Regions from separate parts of the Streptomyces sp. NPDC107500 genome, predicted to be linked through region 1. Evidence: riboswitches for the same ligand, from Rfam matches in the RefSeq annotation. Region 1 holds a riboswitch; the other holds the start of a gene.

Region 1 (7,246 bases):
TCCTCGACGACCCCCGCGCCCTGGCCACCGACCCGGTCACGGTCAACCGCCTCCGCCGGATACGGGAGTCCCGCCGCGCGGAGCGGTGAGGCGGTGACGAGGTTGCCGTCCGCGCCGGCGGGATAGGTTCGCGGTATGGGCAGCCACCAGGACTCCACCCGTGCCGACTCCCGTGCCGACTCGCCGGACCACCTGCCGACCCCTTCGACGGCGGCCGGACGCGCGGGGCTCGACGCGCTCCTCACCGACCCCGGCCGTGCGGTGATCGCGCTGGACTTCGACGGCACGCTGGCCCCGATCGTCGCCGACCCCGACCGGGCGCGGGCCCACCCGGACGCCGTACCGGCGCTCGCGGCCCTCGCCCCGAAGGTCGCCGCCGTCGCGGTGATCACCGGCCGCCCGGCCGAGGTCGCCGTCCGGCACGGCGGCTTCGCGGACGTCCCGGGCCTCGACCACCTCGTCGTCCTCGGCCACTACGGCGCCGAACGCTGGGACGCCGCCACCGGCACCCTCACCACGCCCGAACCGCATCCCGGCGTCGCCGCCGTCCGCGCGGAGCTGCCGGCCCTGCTGGAGCGGTCCGGGGCGGGGGAGGGCACCTGGACCGAGGAGAAGGGCCACGCGGTCGCCGTCCACACCCGCCGTGCCCCCGACCCGCAGGCCGCCTTCGACGTCCTGCGCGTCCCCCTCACCGACCTGGCCTCCCGGCACGGCCTCATCGTCGAACCGGGCCGCATGGTCCTCGAACTGCGCCCGCCCGGCATGGACAAGGGCGCCGCGCTACGGGCCTACGTCCGCGACACGGACGCCGGGTCCGTCCTCTACGCCGGCGACGACCTCGGCGACCTCCCCGCCTTCGCGGCGGTCGACGTACTCCGCACCGAGGGCACCCCGGGCCTCCTGGTGTGCAGCGGCAGCGACGAGGTCCCGGACCTCAGAAAGCGGGCCGACGTGGTGGTCGACGACGGCCCGACGGGCGTGGTGCGACTCCTGCGCGCCCTGGCCGCGCGCCTCGCCTAGCGGCCCCCGCCGCCGCCTGGGGCGCCCCCGCCGCCGCCTGCGGGCAGTCGTGCCGCTGGGGCGGCACGGGCGGGCGCAGGCGGCACCCCGCTACGCCGGGCAGCGCACTCGCCCTCTCAGCCCCGCAACGCCCTCAACTGCTCAAGAAACCACCGCGCCGGAGGCAGCGCCGTACCCGCCGCGGCCAGCCGCTTCGAGCGCTCGGCACGCTCCGCCGCGGGGACGGACAGCGCGGTGTGCAGGGCCTCCGCCGTCCCGGACACGTCGTACGGGTTCACCACCACCGCGTCCTCGCCCAGCTCCTCGTACGCCCCAGCCTCCCGCGACAGCACCAGCACGCACCCCTCGTCGGAGACGACCGGCACCTCCTTCGCGACCAGGTTCATCCCGTCCCGCACGGGGTTGACGAGGGCCACGTCGGCCAGCCGGTACGCCGCCAGCGACCGCGCGAAGTCGTCCTTCACGTGCAGCACGACCGGCGTCCAGCCGGCCGTGCCGAACTCCGCGTTGACCGCGTCCGCGACCCGCTGCACCTCGGCCGTGTAGTCGCGGTACACGGCGAGGTCCTGCCGCGAGGGGTAGGCGAACGCGACGTGCACCACCCGCTCCCGCCACTGAGGCCGCGTCGCCAGCAGCTCCCGGTACGCCAGCAGCCCGCGCACGATGTTCTTGGACAGCTCGGTCCGGTCCACCCGCACGATCGTGCGTCGGCCCTCGCCGATCTCCTCCCGCAGGGCCGCCATCCGCTCGTCCACGTCCGCCTCGTGCGACCGCTTCCGCAGGAAGTCCGCGTCCGCCCCGAGCCCGTGCACGCCGGTCTCCGTGGAGCCGAGCCCGCCCACCAGGGCGTCGCAGCACGCGGTGAACGCGTCGGCCCAGCGCCGGGTGAGGAACCCGAGCCGGTCGGCGCCGAGCATGCCGCGCAGCACCTGCTCGGCGATGTCGTCCGGCAGCAGCCGGAAGTAGTCGACCGGCGCCCACGGCGTGTGCGAGAAGTGGCCGATCCTGAGGTCCGGCCGCAGCTCGCGGAGCATCCCCGGCACCAGCGTCAGGTGGTAGTCCTGCACGATCGCGACCGCGCCCTCGGCGGCCTCCTCGGCCAGCGCCTCGGCGAAGGCCCGGTTGTACGCCTCGTAGGAGGCCCACTGCCGCCGGAACTCCGCGTCGAAGACCGGCTCCACGGGCGTCTGGTAGAGCATGTGGTGCACGAACCACAGCACCGAGTTGGCGATCCCGTTGTACGCGTCCGCGTGCACGTCCGCCGGCACGTCCAGCATCCGCACGCCGTCCTCGCCGACCCCGCGCCGCACCGCCTCGCGGTCGCCGTCGCCGAGCGCCGAGCACACCCACAGCGCCCCCGCGTCCGGGCCGATCGACGACAGCCCGGAGACCAGGCCGCCGCCCCCGCGTTTCGCGTGCAGCGACCCGTCCTCACGCACCTCGTACGAGACCGGCCCCCGATTGGAGGCGACCAGCACCTGAGCAGCACCGAAGCTTGAAGCCATACGCCTCAACCTAGCCCGGCCCCGAAATGCTCAAACGTGGTCGCACACCACAGCGGTGCCGATCACGCCACCCGCCGCGCCGTGTACTCCGCGATCTCCCTCATCGGTGGCCGTTCCTCCGTGTCCACGGCGTGGGTGCGGGGCTCGAAGCCCGAGGGGCCGCGTTCGAACTGGGTGAGGGTCGGGCGGACCAGGTGGCCGCGGGCCAGGCGGAGCTGGGCGGTGCGGTAGATCGCGGCGGACATGCGGCCCAGGGCCTGGCCGTCCTGGTGGTGGTGGCGCCGGACGCCGACGTCGACCTGGGCGAGGGCGTCCAGGCCGACCAGGTGCAGGGCGTCGACCAGCATGCCCAGCTCGACGCCGTAGCCGACGGGGAAGGGGAGCCGTTCCAGCAGGGAGCGGCGGGCCGCGTACTCGCCGCCGAGCGGCTGCACGAAGCCGGCCAGCAGCGGCCAGTGCAGGTTGAGCAGGGGGCGGGCCACCAGCTCGGTGACCCGGCCGCCCTGGCCGGGAGTGGTGCCGAGGGGGCGGTCGTACATCGCCTTGACGAGCTGCACGTCCGGTTCCGTGAGCAGCGGGCCGACGATCCCGGAGACGAAGTCGGCGGAGAACTCGCGCAGGTCGGCGTCGACGAAGCAGACGATGTCGCCGCCGGTGACCAGCAGCGAACGCCACAGCACCTCGCCCTTGCCCGGCACCGGCGGGACCCGCGGCAGGATCGCGTCGCGGTGCACGACGCGCGCGCCCGCCGCCGCGGCCACCTCCGACGTACGGTCGCTCGACCCGGAGTCCACGACCACGATCTCGTCGACCAGCGGAGCCCGGTCCATCAGGTCGCGGCGGATCACCGTGACGATCTCGCCGACCGTCGCCTCCTCGTCGAGGGCCGGGAGCACCACGCTGACCGTCTGCCCGGTGGCCTGTTTGGCGGCCAGCAGCTGCCGGATCGGCCGGTCCCCGGCGGACCAGGAACGCGCGCTCAGCCAGCGCTCGACTTCTTCCAGCACGGTCCCAGGACTCCTTCGTGATCAGTTGTGATCCATCTCGCGGTACGGACGACTATCTCAACCGTCCTGGCCTTCGGTTACAGTCTTGAACAACGCGCAGGACCCCCGCATGCCGGGGTCACCGCGCGTACCGCGAAGGACAACAACTTCATACCGCTCATCCAGAGGGGCAGAGGGAAACGGCCCGATGAAGCCCCGGCAACCCTCCAGTCGGTTCTTGTCACACGGACGTGGCGAGGCTCCCGGCTAGGGAAGGTGCCAAATCCGTCTCACGGCGAGATGCGTCGTGAGAAAGATGAGGAGAAAGGGCCTCGCCTCCATGGCTGTGCAGACTGCCGAAACCCCCACGAACTCCACCGACGGCACCGTCGACCTCGGCCCCGCCGCAGCGCTGAGCTGCCGCGAGTGCGGCCACCGCGTCCCGCTCGGCCCGCTCTTCGCCTGCCAGGAGTGTTTCGGCCCGCTGGAGATCGCCTACGACTTCTCGGCCTACGACACCGAGGAGCTGCGCAAGCGGATCGAAGCGGGCCCCGCGAACATCTGGCGCTACGCCCCCCTGCTGCCCGTCCCCGCCGACGTGGCCGACAAGCCGAACATCAACCCGGGCTGGACCAAGCTGGTCAAGGCCGACAACCTGGCCCGCGAGCTGGGCGTCACCGGCGGCCTCTACGTCAAGGACGACTCCGGCAACCCGACGCACTCCTTCAAGGACCGCGTCGTCGCCCAGGCCCTGGAGGCCGCCCGCGCCTTCGGCTTCACCACCCTCTCCTGCTCCTCCACCGGCAACCTGGCCGGCGCCGTCGGCGCCGCCGCCGCCCGGGCCGGCTTCCGCTCCTGCGTGTTCATCCCGCACGACCTGGAGCAGGGCAAGGTCGTCATGGCCGCCGTCTACGGCGGTGAGCTGGTCGGCATCCAGGGCAACTACGACGACGTGAACCGCTTCTGCTCCGAGCTGATCGGCGACCCGGCCGGCGAAGGCTGGGGCTTCGTCAACGTCAACCTGCGGCCGTACTACGCCGAGGGATCCAAGACCCTCGCGTACGAGATCTGCGAGCAGCTCGGCTGGCGGCTGCCCGACCAGATCGTCGTCCCGATCGCGTCCGGTTCCCAGCTCACGAAGATCGACAAGGGGCTCCAGGAGCTGATCAAGCTGGGTCTGGTCGAGGACAAGCCGTACAAGATCTTCGGCGCCCAGGCCGAGGGCTGCTCCCCGGTCTCCACGGCGTACAAGGCCGGCCACGACGTGGTGCGCCCGCAGAAGCCGGACACCATCGCCAAGTCGCTGGCCATCGGCAACCCCGCCGACGGCCCCTACGTCCTCGACATCGCGCGCCGCACGGGCGGTGCGGTGGAGGACGTCACCGACGAGCAGGTCGTGGACGCGATCAAGCTGCTCGCCCGGACCGAGGGCATCTTCGCGGAGACCGCCGGTGGTGTGACGGTGGGGGTGACGAAGAAGCTGGTCGAGAGCGGCGCGCTGGACCCGTCGCTGACCACCGTCGTGCTCAACACCGGCGATGGTCTGAAGACGCTGGACGCGGTGGCGGGCACCGGGCTGACCGCGACCATTCGTCCCAACCTGGATTCGTTCCGCGAGGCCGGACTCGCGTAGGACAGCTTGTATGTCGTCTGCGGGCCGTGGGGGCTGGTCGCGCAGTTCCCCGCGCCCCTAGCCAAGTCACCTGACCGGAGGTTCAAGTGAGCGTCAACGTCCGCATCCCCACCATCCTGCGCACCTACACCGGTGGCCAGGCCGAGGTCAGTGCCGAGGGCGCGAATCTCGGCGAGGTCATCTCCGACCTGGAGAAGAACCACACCGGCATCGCCGCCCGCGTCCTGGACGACCAGGGCAAGCTGCGCCGCTTCGTCAACGTCTACGTCAACGACGACGACGTGCGCTTCGAGCAGGGCCTGGAGACCGCGACCCCGGACGGCGCGGGCGTCTCCATCATCCCGGCGGTCGCCGGCGGCTGATCCGCCTTTTCGTTACCGCAGGTAATCGCGGTGACGCAGAGTTCATCGAATTGCCCCCTCCGTGAGAGAAGCGGAGGGGGCAATTCCATTGGATTGAGCGCGGTAGAGTTGGGGAACGCGCTCCCGATCAAGGCATCGGGAACCTTGAATTCCTGCCGCCCGCCCGACAAGAAGTAGCCAAAGTGTGGGTGTGTTTCGCGGCTTTTGTGACTTTTGTGTGCCCCGACTTGACCCACATTCAGGGGAAAGCTCGTCATATTCCGGACCGGGTACGTCCAGATTTCTCGTCCGATTGACCTGTTGCAGACGGCAGTTGGACAGATACATTCAGCCGCGGTCGACGCGTTCCGGCGCACGCCCCCAGTCGTGGGGGGTGAGGTCTGACCCGGGTCCGCGAAGTGCGGATCTGTGCAAGGGCCAGTAATAGGGGAGTTAGGCATGGCTCAGGGCACCGTCAAGTGGTTCAACGCGGAGAAGGGGTACGGCTTCATCGCGGTCGACGGTGGTGCGGATGTTTTCGTCCACTACAGCGCGATTCAGATGGACGGCTACCGCACCCTCGAAGAAGGCCAGCGGGTCGAGTTCGAGATCTCGCAGGGTCAGAAGGGCCCGCAGGCCGACATGGTTCGCCTCAGCGCCTGAGACGTTCGGCCACCGCAAGTAAACGGTTCTTCTCCGAAGGGCCCGCACCTCCCCGGAGGTGCGGGCCCTTCGGCCTGCCCGGACCGTGGCGGGCCCGGTGTTCGCGGGTGGCGGAGAGGGTGGCCCGGATCCCCGGAGGCGCTTGCACTCGATGGGGTCGAGTGCTAATCATTGGCGTTAGCACTCTGAAGGTGAGAGTGACAACGAAGGACCGGGTCGGTGAGGCCCGCAGGCCGGGTGGGGAAGGAACCACGAGGCAGGCGAGCCGTCCGTCGCGGGCGCGGGCGCGGTCCGAAGGAATCACCCCCAGTCCTGGAGGGACCACTTCACATGGCCAAGATCATCGCGTTCGACGAGGAGGCACGGCGCGGCCTCGAGCGCGGCATGAACCAGCTCGCGGACGCCGTCAAGGTGACGCTCGGCCCCAAGGGCCGCAACGTCGTCCTCGAGAAGAAGTGGGGCGCCCCCACGATCACCAACGATGGTGTCTCCATCGCCAAGGAGATCGAGCTCGAGGACCCGTACGAGAAGATCGGCGCCGAGCTGGTCAAGGAAGTCGCCAAGAAGACGGACGACGTCGCCGGTGACGGTACGACCACCGCGACCGTTCTCGCCCAGGCCCTGGTCAAGGAAGGCCTGCGCAACGTCGCGGCCGGCGCCAACCCGATGGCCCTGAAGCGCGGCATCGAGAAGGCCGTCGAGGCCGTCTCCGCCGCCCTGCTCGAGCAGGCGAAGGACGTCGAGACCAAGGAGCAGATCGCCTCCACGGCCTCCATCTCCGCCGCCGACACCCAGATCGGCGAGCTGATCGCCGAGGCCATGGACAAGGTCGGCAAGGAAGGCGTCATCACCGTCGAGGAGTCCCAGACCTTCGGTCTGGAGCTGGAGCTCACCGAGGGTATGCGCTTCGACAAGGGCTACATCTCGGCGTACTTCGCCACCGACATGGAGCGTATGGAGGCGTCGCTCGACGACCCGTACATCCTGATCGCCAACTCCAAGATCGGCAACGTCAAGGACCTGCTGCCGCTCCTGGAGAAGGTCATGCAGTCGGGCAAGCCGCTGCTGATCATCGCCGAGGACGTCGAGGGCGAGGCC
Region 2 (7,246 bases), on a different contig from region 1:
AGCCCGTCGGTCCTTCCTTCTGGGAGCGCGGATGAGTACTACACCCAACGAAGCCCCGCGCTCTCGCGGGAAGGCACCGGCCGGCGAGCGCGTCGCCGACTGGGCCGACGGCCGGCTGGGGATCTACTCCCTGGCCAAGGCCAACATGCGCAAGATCTTCCCCGACCACTGGTCGTTCATGCTGGGTGAGATCTGCCTCTACAGCTTCATCATCATCATCCTCACGGGTGTGTACCTGACGCTGTTCTTCCACCCGTCGATGAACGAGGTCACGTACCACGGCTCGTACGTGCCCCTCCAGGGCCAGCTGATGAGTGAGGCGTACGCCTCCACGCTGGACATCAGCTTCGACGTCCGCGGTGGTCTGCTCATCCGGCAGATCCACCACTGGGCGGCGCTGATCTTCCTGGCCGGCATGTTCGTGCACATGATGCGCGTCTTCTTCACCGGCGCGTTCCGCAAGCCGCGTGAGATCAACTGGCTGTTCGGCTTCCTGCTGCTCGTCCTCGGCATGTTCACCGGCTTCACCGGTTACTCGCTCCCGGACGACCTGCTCTCCGGCACCGGTATCCGCTTCATGGAGGGCGCGATCCTGTCCGTGCCGATCGTCGGCACGTACATCTCGTTCTTCCTGTTCGGCGGGGAGTTCCCCGGACACGACTTCGTGGCCCGGTTCTACTCGATCCACATCCTGCTGCTGCCGGGCATCATGCTCGGCCTGGTGGTCGGCCACCTGATCCTGGTCTTCTACCACAAGCACACGCAGTTCGCGGGTCCCGGCAAGACCAACAAGAACGTCGTCGGCATGCCGCTGCTGCCGGTGTACATGGCGAAGGCCGGAGGCTTCTTCTTCCTGGTCTTCGGTGTGATCGCCGCCGTCTCGGCCATCGCCACGATCAACCCGATCTGGGCCATCGGCCCCTACCGGCCGGACCAGGTCTCCACCGGCGCACAGCCCGACTGGTACATGGGCTTCTCCGAGGGCCTGATCCGCGTGATGCCGGGCTGGGAGATCAACTTCTGGGGTCACACACTCGCCCTGGGCGTGTTCATCCCGCTGCTGATCTTCCCGCTGGTGCTGGTCGCGATCGCGGTCTACCCGTTCATCGAGTCCTGGGTCACCGGGGACAAGCGCGAGCACCACATCCTGGACCGCCCGCGCAACGCCCCGACGCGCACCGCCTTCGGCGTCGCCTGGATGACGGTGTACTTCGTGCTGCTGATCGGTGGCGGCAACGACCTGTGGGCCACCCACTTCCACCTGTCGATCAACGCGATCACCTGGTTCGTCCGCATCGCGTTCTTCGTCGGGCCGGTCCTCGCGTTCATCGCCACCAAGCGGATCTGCCTCGGCCTCCAGCGCCGGGACAAGGAGAAGGTGCTGCACGGCCGCGAGTCGGGCATCATCAAGCGCCTGCCGCACGGTGAGTTCATCGAGGTGCACGAGCCGCTCAGCCAGGAGCAGCTGCACACCCTCACCGCGCACGAGCAGTACAAGCCGGCCGAGATCGGTCCGACGGTCGACGAGAACGGCGTCGAGCGCAAGGTGTCCCGCGGCGAGAAGCTCCGCGCCAAGCTGAGCGAGTCGTACTACGGCGAGGAGTCGCAGATTCCGAAGCCGACCGTCGAGGAGTACAAGGAGATCACGAGCGGCCACGGCCACCACTGACCCTCCTGCGTCGCCACACCACGGTCGAAGGGCCCCGTCCGTTCCGCGGACGGGGCCCTTCGCCGTGCCCGGGGCTGGATAGGGTGGGACCACACTCCTTCTCCACGACCTACGACCATCAGGAGCGGCCATGAGCGCTGTGACCCCCGCTGGAGGCGACACCGCGGGCGGCCGCTCCTGGCCCGCCCTGCTGAACCGGCTGCTGGACGGCCACGACCTGTCCCAGGACGACACCGCGTGGGCACTGGACGTGATCATGCGCGGCGAGGCGACCGACGCGCAGATCGCCGGCCTCGCGGTGGGCCTGAGGTTCAAGGGCGAGACCGTGGAGGAGATCTCCGGCCTGGTCCGCACCATGTACGCGCACGCCAACGTCATCGAGGTGCCGGGCGAGACCGTCGACATCGTCGGGACCGGCGGCGACGGCGCCAAGACGGTCAACATCTCCACCATGTCGGCGATCGTCGTGGCCGGCACCGGCGCGAAGGTCGTCAAGCACGGCAACCGCGCCGCCTCCTCCGCGTCCGGTGCCTCCGACGTCCTGGAGAAGCTCGGCGTCAATCTGGAGCTGACGCCGCAGCGGGTGGCGGAGGTCGCCGACGAGGCCGGCATCACCTTCTGCTTCGCCGTGAAGTTCCACCCGGCACTGCGCCACGTGGCCTCGGCGCGCGGCCAGCTCGGCATCCGCACGGTGTTCAACTTCCTCGGTCCGCTGACCAACCCCGCGAAGGTCAAGGCCCAGGCGATCGGCGTCGCCCACGCCCGGATGGCCCCGATCATCGCCGGTGTCTTCGCCGAGCGCGGCCACTCGTCCCTGGTCTTCCGGGGCGACGACGGCCTCGACGAGCTGACCACGACCGCCACCTCCCGCGTCTGGGTCGTGCGCGACGGCCGGGTGACCGAGGAGACCTTCGACCCGCGGGACGTCGGTCTCGAACTGGTGCCGGTCGAGGCCCTGCGCGGCGCCGACGCCTCCTACAACGCCGACGTCGCCCGGCGCCTGCTGAACGGCGAGACGGGCCCCGTGCGGGACGCCGTGCTGCTGAACTCCGCGGCCGCCCTGGTCGCCCTGGAGGGCGGCGAGGGACCCCTGCCGGAGCGCATCCGGGCCGGCATGGACCGCGCGGCCGAGGCGATCGACTCGGGCGCCGCCAAGCGCGTCCTGGACCGCTGGGTGGCCGCCAGCAACGCGTAGGCACCACCGTGTGACGTGCGTCCCGCGATCCGGACTCGGGTTGCGGGACGCCGATCACTTCCCATAGGTTTTTCGACAGGTCATGAGTGACAGTCATGAGGCCCCGGCCGACTGTCCGGCAACCCTCCGTCCGTGGCGGGGTGCCCCGGGTGAAGACCAGGTCGTGGACAGCAAGGTCCACGGCAAGCGCGGACCCCTCGCGAAACCAGGGGTCCTGGGTCCTCCGAGGGAGTCTCCCGTGAACCAGCGAATGCGATAGGGCCGCAGAGCCCCGCCTCCGCACACCCTCTTCTTCTCTTCACAGCGCCCTGCTTCGCGCTGGTCCTCACGGGAGTCCGCCATGTCCGTACCCACCGCTGTCGCCACTCCGCTGCCCGTCCTGGGCCGCGACGTCACCGTCCCGCTCGTCACCGGCGGCGAGGTCACCTACGCCGCGCTCGACTACGCCGCCAGCGCCCCCGCGCTCCAGCGGGTCTGGGACGACGTGGCGGCCTACGCCCCGTACTACGGCAGCGTGCACCGCGGGGCCGGGTACCTGTCGCAGCTGTCGACCGACCTGTTCGAGAACGCCCGCGACACCGTCGCCGGGTTCCTCGGCTGCCGGGAGGACGACCAGGTCGTGTTCACCCGGTCCACCACCGACTCCCTGAACCTGCTGGCCGGCGCGCTGCCCGCCGGCTGCCGGGTCTTCGTCTTCGAGACCGAGCACCACGCCTCGCTGCTGCCCTGGCGGGACGCGGACGTGACCTACCTCGACGCGCCCCGCACCCACGCCGAGGCCGTCGAGACCCTGGAGCGCGCCCTCGCCGCCCGCGAGCCGTACGGGCCCGCCCTGGTCTGCGTCACCGGCGCCTCCAACGTCACCGGCGAGCTGTGGCCGGTGCGTGAACTGGCCGCCGCCGCGCACGCGCACGGCGCCCGGATCGTGCTGGACGCCGCCCAGCTCGCCCCGCACCACCCGGTGAGCGTCCGCGACCTCGACGTCGACTGGGTCGCCTTCTCCGGGCACAAGCTGTACGCCCCGTTCGGCTCCGGCGTGCTGGCCGGCCGGGCCGACTGGCTGCGCGAGGCCGAGCCGTACCTCGCCGGCGGCGGCGCCAGCCGCAGCGTCACCCGGCGCGCCGACGGTGGTGTGGACGTGCGCTGGCACGAGAGCGCCGCCCGGCACGAGGCCGGTTCGCCCAACGTCATCGGCGCCTACTCGATCGCCTCCGCCTGCAAGGCGCTCACCGAGGCCGGGTTCGACTCGCTGGTCGCCCGCGAGGAGTACCTGATCGCCAAGGTGCGGGAGGGCCTCGCCGAGGTGCCCGAGGTGCGGGTCCTCTCCCTCTTCGGCGACGACGCGCCCCGCGTGGGCGTGCTCTCCTTCGTCGTCGACGGCTGGAACAGCTCCCACTTCGCGGCCGCGCTCTCCGCCGAGTACGGCATCGGGGTGCGCGACGGCCTGTTCTGCGCCCACCCGCTGGTGCGCACCCTGCTCGGCGGCGAGCCCGGGGCACAGGGCGAGTGCGGTGCCCCGGAGGCGGCGCCGGGGGAGAAGTCCCTCAACGCCATCCGCGTGAGCTTCGGCGCCGGCACCCCGGACGAGCACGTCGAGCGGTTCGTGCACGCCGTCAAGGAACTGGTCAGCGACGGCGCCCGGTGGAGCTACCGCACCGAGGACGGGCGCTGCGTGCCCGACACCTCCGCCGCCTGAGCCGGCCGGCCCGGCAGCCGCGACCCCAGCAGGACCATCCGCAGCGCCCGCTCCGTGGCGTCCGTCAGCAGCTCGGCGGCGCGCGACAGCGCGTCCGCCAGCGCCATCGGGGCCGGCATGATCCCGTGGCAGGCGTCCACCCCCGGCACGTCGTGCGCGCCCTCGCCGAGCGTGCCGGCCAGGGCGAGGACCGGACGGCCGTGGAGCTTGGCGCGCCGGGCCACCTCCGCCGGCACCTTGCCGCGCGGCGTCTGGTGGTCCAGGGCGCCCTCGGCGGTGAGCACCAGGTCGGCACGGGCGAGGCGGGCGTCCAGGTCCAGGTGGTCGAGCAGCACGTCGAAACGCGGCAGCAGCCGGGCGCCGACCGCGGCCAGCCCGGCGCCGAGTCCGCCGGAGGCACCGGTGCCGGGGCCGCCCCGCAGGTCCGTGCCGACGACCCCGAGGTCGCGGGTGAGGACGCGCGCCCAGTTCTCCAGCCCGGCCGACAACTGCTCCACCTGCACGGGCGTCGCCCCCTTCTGCGGGCCGAACACCCGGGCCACGCCCCGCTCGCCGCACAGCACGTTGTACGGGTTGCAGGCGACGAGCAGCTCGGTGTTCTTCAGGCGGGTGTCCAGGCCGGACGCGTCGACGCGGGCCAGGCGGACCAGCTCGCCCCCGCCGGGCGGCAGTTCGAAGCCGTCCGCGTCCAGCAGCCGCGCCCCGAGCGCCTGGAGCGCCCCCGCGCCCCCGTCCGACGTACCGGAGTCGCCGCAGCCGACCAGGATCCGCCGCACCCCGGTGTCGAGCGCGGCACCGATCAGCTCGCCGACGCCGTACGTGGTCGTCGCGCCGGGGTCGCGCAGGGCACGGGGGACCAGGGACAGACCCGCGACCGCGGCCATCTCCACGACCGCCGTGTCCCGGCCGCCGAGCAGCGCGAAGTGGGTGCCGACGGGCTCGCCGACCGGGCCGGTGGCGGCCAGCGCGACCAGCCGCCCACCGGTCGCGGCGGCCAGCGCCACGGCCGTGCCCTCACCGCCGTCGACCAGCGGGATCCGGTCGATCTCGGCGGCCGGCAGCACCCGGCGGACACCGGCCGCGATGGCGTCGGCGGCGGCCTGCGCGGACAGGGACTCCTTGAAGCCGCTGGGGGCGACGGCGACGCGGCCCAGCAGGGAGGGGGGTGAGGGCGCTGAGGACAGGGCGAACGTGGCGGACATGGCGGACTCCTTCATCGGGTGACGGGCACGCCGAGCAGCGGCCAGACGGCGGCGGCGAAGAACAGCACGAGCAGCGCGGTCAGCGGGGCCAGGACGGCGGACAGCCGCAGCAGGTCGCGCGGGGTGTAGGTGGGGGTGCCGGGGATGTCGGAGAAGAGCGTGACCGGCTTGGCGGAGGCCGGCAGCGTGTGGCAGAAGCCGGCCGCGGCGGTGGACGCGAGCGCCGCCGCGACCGGGTTGACGCCCGCTCCCACGGCCGCGGCGATCACCAGCGGGACCAGCACGGACGAGCGGGCCGAACGGGACTGGAGGACCAGGTGGGCCGCCGTGCTCACCGCGACCACGACCCCGAGGAAGACGGCCGGCGCCACGTGCGCGGGCAGCCCCGACACCAGCCACTTCGCCGCCCCGGAGTCCGCGAGCGCCACGCCCATCGCCATGGTCGCCGCCATGAACAGCAGCAGCGACCAGGGCACCGTCTTCAGCGCGTCCTTGAGCCGTACGGTGCCCAGCGCGGGGGAGGAGGCGACGACCGCCCCGATCAGCGCCACCACGGCGGGCGACACCTGGTGCAGGGGCTCGCTGCACCACAGCGCCACCACCGTGGCCAGCAGCAGGGCGCAGCGCTTCTCCGCCTGCGTCCAGGGGCCGGTGACCGGGCTCTCGCTGTGCCGCTGTATCTCCTCGGCGGTGATGTGGACCGGGCCCTGCCGGTCAGCGCGGCGCGTGGTGGTCAGCAGGACGGTCTCGGCGGCCAGATGGGAGGACGCCACCGCCAGCGGCAGCCCCAGCAGCAGCCACTGGGTGAAGCCGATCCGCTCCCCGGTCGCCTCCCACAGCACCGACACGGTGATCAGGTGCGCGCCCGCGCCGATCAGGGTGGCGACCGCCGACAGCAGGATCACCGTCGGGAACAGCAGCGCCAGCATCACCACCAGCCGCTTCCGGTCCGCGAGGGCCTTGGCGAGCGCCAGGAACACCGGCAGCGCGAGCGCCGCCCGGCCCGACGTGGCCGGCACCGCGAACGCGGTCACGACCAGCGCGGCCGTCGTCAGGTGCGTCAACTGCCGTACGGTGCGCGCCCCGCCGACCAGGAACGCCGCCGCCCGGCCGGCGAGCCCGGTCCGGGCCACCGCCGCCGCCAGCACGAAGGCGCAGATCAGCAGCCACACCGTGGCGTCCCCGAGGGCGCCGAAGAGGGTGTCGCTGCTGATCACTCCGGTCGCGGTCAGCGCGAGCCCGGCGCCCAGCGCGATGTACGTGTCGTCGATCGGCGTGCCGATCCAGGCACAGGTCGCCAGCGCGAACACGGCCAGGGTGAGCCGCGCGTCGCCGCCCAGGGCGGGGAAGTTGGCGGGGACCGCCAGCAGCGCGCACAGGGACAGCGCCACGCACAGGGCCGCCGCGAGGCGGAGGTTCAACGTCACGTCATCGAGGGTTCACGGGTGCGGTGAGCCGTCGATGAGCGTCACATGAAGGGAACT

The links. A riboswitch is a leader RNA that binds a small molecule or an ion and turns the genes downstream of it on or off. The one in region 1 is predicted to bind S-adenosylmethionine.
Region 2: it holds a riboswitch for S-adenosylmethionine, as region 1 does, so the genes downstream of both, ACZ67M_RS04360 (aminotransferase class V-fold PLP-dependent enzyme) here and thrC (threonine synthase) in region 1, are expected to answer to the same signal.

The regions. Positions count from the first base shown of each region.
Region 1 is NZ_JBVJPF010000008.1:401,535-408,780, reverse strand. It holds gene ACZ67M_RS31095 (DUF3263 domain-containing protein) at 1-89, shown strand, start outside; gene otsB (trehalose-phosphatase) at 136-1,020, shown strand; gene ACZ67M_RS31085 (alpha,alpha-trehalose-phosphate synthase (UDP-forming)) at 1,137-2,525, opposite strand; gene ACZ67M_RS31080 (glucosyl-3-phosphoglycerate synthase) at 2,588-3,532, opposite strand; SAM riboswitch class I at 3,687-3,834, shown strand; gene thrC (threonine synthase) at 3,852-5,144, shown strand; gene ACZ67M_RS31070 (MoaD/ThiS family protein) at 5,231-5,506, shown strand; gene ACZ67M_RS31065 (cold-shock protein) at 5,945-6,148, shown strand; gene groL (chaperonin GroEL) at 6,479-7,246, shown strand, end outside.
Region 2 is NZ_JBVJPF010000001.1:986,447-993,692, forward strand. It holds gene qcrA (cytochrome bc1 complex Rieske iron-sulfur subunit) at 1-35, shown strand, start outside; gene qcrB (cytochrome bc1 complex cytochrome b subunit) at 32-1,669, shown strand; gene trpD (anthranilate phosphoribosyltransferase) at 1,800-2,864, shown strand; SAM riboswitch class IV at 2,943-3,059, shown strand; gene ACZ67M_RS04360 (aminotransferase class V-fold PLP-dependent enzyme) at 3,205-4,560, shown strand; gene ACZ67M_RS04365 (glycerate kinase) at 4,512-5,717, opposite strand; gene ACZ67M_RS04370 (SLC13 family permease) at 5,774-7,189, opposite strand.